DNA from 2 places in the Dactylosporangium sp. NPDC050688 genome. Region 2 is predicted to be linked to the other one. Evidence: riboswitches for the same ligand, from Rfam matches in the RefSeq annotation. Region 2 holds a riboswitch; the other holds the start of a gene.
What was found. Region 2 has a riboswitch for cobalamin ahead of cobN (cobaltochelatase subunit CobN). Riboswitches for the same ligand answer to the same signal wherever they lie in the genome.

Region 1 (2,194 bases), on a different contig from region 2:
AGCTCCTGCTCCAGGATCTCCTCGAGGCGTTCCTGGTCGGCGCCGGGTGGGTCCAGGGGGTCGCGGCGGCGCCGGTGCGGCAGAGCGAGCCGGGCCGCGTCGCGCAGGTCGTCCTTCGTCACCACGGTCCGGCCGTGCCAGGCCGCCAGCGCGACCGCGGTGCGGGCCACCACGATGTCGGCGCGCAGCCCGTCGACCCGGTACGCCAGGCAGATCCGCGCGATGCGGTCGAGCTGGCGGTCCGGCAGCGACACCCCGGGCAGCGCCCGCCGGGCGGCGGCGATGCGGGCGGCGAGGGCGGCGTCCTCCTCGACGAAGCGGGCCGCGAAGGCTTCGGGGTCGTGCTCGTACGCCAGCCGCCGCCGCACCACCTCGGCCCGGGGCGCGGCGGTGGTCGGCGACGTCACCCCGACGACCAGGCCGAACCGGTCGACGAGCTGCGGGCGCGGCTCGCCCTCCTCCGGGTTCATGGTGCCGACGAGCAGGAACCTGGCGGCATGCTGGACGGAGACCCCGTCGCGCTCGACGTGGGCGCGGCCCATCGCGGCGGCGTCGAGGAGCAGGTCGACGAGATGGTCGGGCAGGAGGTTGACCTCGTCGACGTAGAGCACGCCGCGGTGGGCGGCGGCGAGCAGGCCGGGCTCGTAGGCCTTGACCCCGTCGCCGAGGGCCCGCTGCAGGTCGAGGGTGCCGACGACCCGGTCCTCGGTGGCACCGACGGGCAGCTCGACCAGGGCGGACCGGCGGCGCACGGCGCTGCTCAGGGGCGCGTCCACCGGATGCGGGCCGTCGGGGCAGGACCGGTCCGGCGCGGCGGGGTCGCAGGCGAACCGGCAGCCGGCGACGACGTCGACCTCCGGCAGCAGCGTGGCGAGGCCCCGCACGACGGTCGACTTGGCGGTGCCCTTCTCACCCCGGACGAGCACCCCGCCGATCGCCGGGGACACGGCGGTGAGCAGCAGCGCGAGGCGCAGGTCGGGCAGGCCGACCACGGCCGAGAACGGATACGGCGACGTCACGGGCACATCCTCCTCGAGCGGGTCCGCGCCCGCTGGGTCATGGAGCACGAGCGGCCGGAGTCTCCTGACTCCCGGATCGCCGCCGTCCCCCGACCTTCCGACCTGTGGCCGTGGCCCGTGCGCTGGAGGACGACTCCCCGGTCACAGTGGCGGGACCGTCCCAGAATCGCACTGGGTTCCTCCCTGTGACCGCTCGGGGTTCATCCTGTCCCAGGGCTCCCAGTGACGTCAACGTGACCCAAATCCTTGGCCGGCGGCGCGCGGGGCCGAACAGGGGACGTGTGGAGGACCGCGGCGCACGCCGTCCTGTGTGCCGTGCTGCGCCGGGCGGGGAAGGCGGCCAAACCGGCCCGGCTGGGCGCGGAGACGCAGCCGCTCGGAGGGCCTTACCCAAGGCTTTACCGGAGGGCGGCCTTGCGGCGTTTCTTCTCCGGCGGCACTGGAGCGCGGCGGGCGGCGAGCCAGACCATCGCGCCGACGCCCACGATGAGCAGCGCCGGGATCAGCCAGTCGGTGAGCACGAACGGGGTCGCCGGGGCGGGCGGCGGCGCGGCCTGCTGGGGGCCGGCGGTGGGTGCCGCGGCCGCTGGCGCGCTCTCCTTGCTCAGCGCCCGGGTCAGCGCCTCGGACGGCCCGGCCGTCGGGGCGGTCCAGCCCGCCGGCGCCGGCGTCACCGGCCCGCCGTACGTGAACCGCAGCTGCCCCTTCACCGCCTCGCCGTCGGAGGCGACCGACTGGTACGCCACGACGTACAAACCCTGCTCCGGCCAGTGCGAGACGGCCACCAGCGCCGGGAAGCCGGTGTTGTAGACCTTCGGCTCGAACTTGCCGTCGACGAGGAAGTACTCCTGGACCGGCTTGTCGAGGCGCTTGGGCTCCCCGCCGCGCCAGCCGCCGTCGACCCGCTGCCCGGACGGGGCGGTCACGGTGAACCACGCGAAGGACGCCGGCTGCTCGGTGAAGTACAGCGCCACGTCGGCCCGCGGCTGGTCGACCGTGCTGTCCTGGACGGGGTCCGACATGGCCAGCTGCCCGTGCGCGGCGGCGGGCACCGCGGTCACCACGAGGCCGAGCGCCGCGACGACGGCCAGCACCGCAACCCTGACGGCATTGACCGCAATGACGCTGCCCGATCGCATCGGCACATGATGCCGGGTTCCCCCATAGCCGACAAG
Region 2 (2,194 bases):
ATCTCGCCGTCGGGGTCGTGCGAGGTGTCGACGAACAGCGAGCCGGGCGCCGGCCCCCAGTGCCGCTCCATCGCCTCGCGCAGGTCCGCCGGCAGCGTCTGGAACCAGGCCCGGTACTTGGCGGCGGAGATCCTGATCGGGTTGCCCCGCAGCTGGTCCTCGGTGAGCCAGTTGACGTCCTGCCCGCCGGCGGCGATGAGCGTGTGCATCAGCGCGTCGCCGTCCTTCGGGAAGCCGCCGGCGCCCACGTAACCCTGCTCGCGCATGGCCGCCAGCAGCCGGACCACGCTCGCGGGCGTGTCGAGCCCCACCGCGTTGCCGATCCGCGCGTGTTTCGTCGGGTACGCGCTGAGCATCAGCACGACCTTGCGCTGCGAGGCGGGCAGGTGCCGCAGCCGGGCGTGCCCGACGGCGATCCCGGCGACCCGGCCGGCCCGCTCCCGGTCGGCGACGTAGACGGTGAGCCCGTCGGCGTCGACCTCCTTGAACGAGAACGGCACCGTGATGATCCGGCCGTCGAACTCGGGGATCGCGACCTGCGTGGCCGTGTCGAGCGGCGACAGGCCGTCGTCGTTGGCGTCCCAGGTGTCGCGGGCGCTGGTCAGGCAGAGCCCTTGCAGGATCGGCACGTCCAGCGCGGCCAGGGCGCCCACGTCCCACGCCTCGTCCTCGCCGCCGGCCTGCGCGTCGGCGGGCCGGGTGCCGCCCGCGGCCAGGACGGTGACGACGAGCGCGTCGGCCTGCCGCAGCGTCTCCAGCAGCTGCGGCGGGGCGGTGCGCAGCGACGAGGCGAACACGGGCAGCGCCCGGCCGCCGGCGTCCTCGATCGCGTCGCAGAGCGTCTCCACGAACGCGGTGTTGCCGGCCAGATGGTGCGCCCGGTAGTAGATGACGCCGACGGTCGGGCCGTCGGCGGTCGTCGCCCGCTCCAGCAGTCCCCACGCCGGGGTCCGCGCCGGCGGGGCGAACCCGTGCCCGGTCAGCAGGACCGTGTCGGACAGGAACTTGTGCAGCTCGGCGAGGTTGGCCGGGCCGCCCTCGGCGAAATACGCGTGGGCCTCCGCGGCGACCCCGGCGGGCACCGTCGAGTGGCGCATCAGCTCGGCGTCGGGCAGCTGCTCGCCGCCGAGCAGGACCACGGGCAGCGGCAGCCGCAGCAGCGCGTCGAAGCCCTCCTGCCAGTCCCGGTAGCCGCCCAGGAACCGCACCACGACCAGGTCGGCGCCCTCGGCCAGGGCCGGCAGGTCCGCCACGGCGGTGCGCGACGGGTTGGCCAGCCGGAACGCCGCGCCGCTGGCACGGGCGCTGAGCAGGTCGGTGTCGGACGTCGACAGCAGCAGGATCACGCCTGGGTCCTCCCTCGGGGTCCGCGCCCCAAGTCGGTCGGGAAAGGTCGGGCGGCGGAAAGTCTCCTGGCTCCCGGATCGGCGCTCGTCTCCTGCCTTCCCGGGCTCGCGCCCAGTGGCCTCAGTCGGAGACTCACTCCCCGGTCACAGTGGCGGGACCGCGCCGGACTCGCACCGGCTTCCTCCACTCGTCGCCCGTACAGCACCGCCAACTCTCCTGGACACCGCTGACTTGAGTCAAGCGACGAGCTGCGCAGTAGTATCCGGCCCGTGCAGGCTGCCAGCGGACGCGACGCTCCGGACCGGTGCCCGGGCGCCGTGCAGGTCCATGCCGCGGCCGACGGCGGACTGGCGCGGGTCCGGCTGCCCGGCGGCCGGCTCGGCCGGGATGCCCTCGCCGTCCTGCGCGCCGCCGCCCTCGATCTCGGCGACCCCGACCTGGAGCTCACCTCCCGGGGCAACGTGCAGGTCAGGGCGCTGCGGCCGGGCGCGGAACTCGACCTGGCGGCCCGGCTGACCGGGGCGGGGCTGCTGCCGTCGGCGACGCACGAGCGGGTCCGCAACATCGTCGCCAGCCCGCTGACCGGCCGCGACGGCCGTGGCGTGCTGGACGTGCGGCCGGTGGTGGCCGCGTTCGACGCCGGGCTGTGCGCCGACGCGTCCCTCGCCGCGCTGCCGGGCCGGTTCCTGGTGACGCTCGACGACGGGCGCGGCGACGTGACCCCGCTCGGTGGCGACGTCGGCCTGCACGGCGACCGCCTCGTCCTGGCCGGCACCCCCACCACGGCCCGCGCCGCCAGTACGCCGGCCGGCCTGCTGCTGCGGGCGACCAGGGCGTTCCTGGCCGA

Region 1: another riboswitch for cobalamin. It lies ahead of AB0H83_RS30225 (VWA domain-containing protein); the one in region 2 lies ahead of cobN (cobaltochelatase subunit CobN).

The regions. Positions count from the first base shown of each region.
Region 1 covers NZ_JBFAIC010000037.1:88,671-90,864, reverse strand. Annotated here, with positions in the region: gene AB0H83_RS30225 (VWA domain-containing protein) at 1-1,019, opposite strand, end outside; cobalamin riboswitch at 1,077-1,201, opposite strand; gene AB0H83_RS30220 (copper resistance protein CopC) at 1,418-2,158, opposite strand.
Region 2 covers NZ_JBFAIC010000109.1:17,116-19,309, reverse strand. Annotated here, with positions in the region: gene cobN (cobaltochelatase subunit CobN) at 1-1,346, opposite strand, end outside; cobalamin riboswitch at 1,385-1,571, opposite strand; gene AB0H83_RS48965 (precorrin-3B synthase) at 1,617-2,194, shown strand, end outside.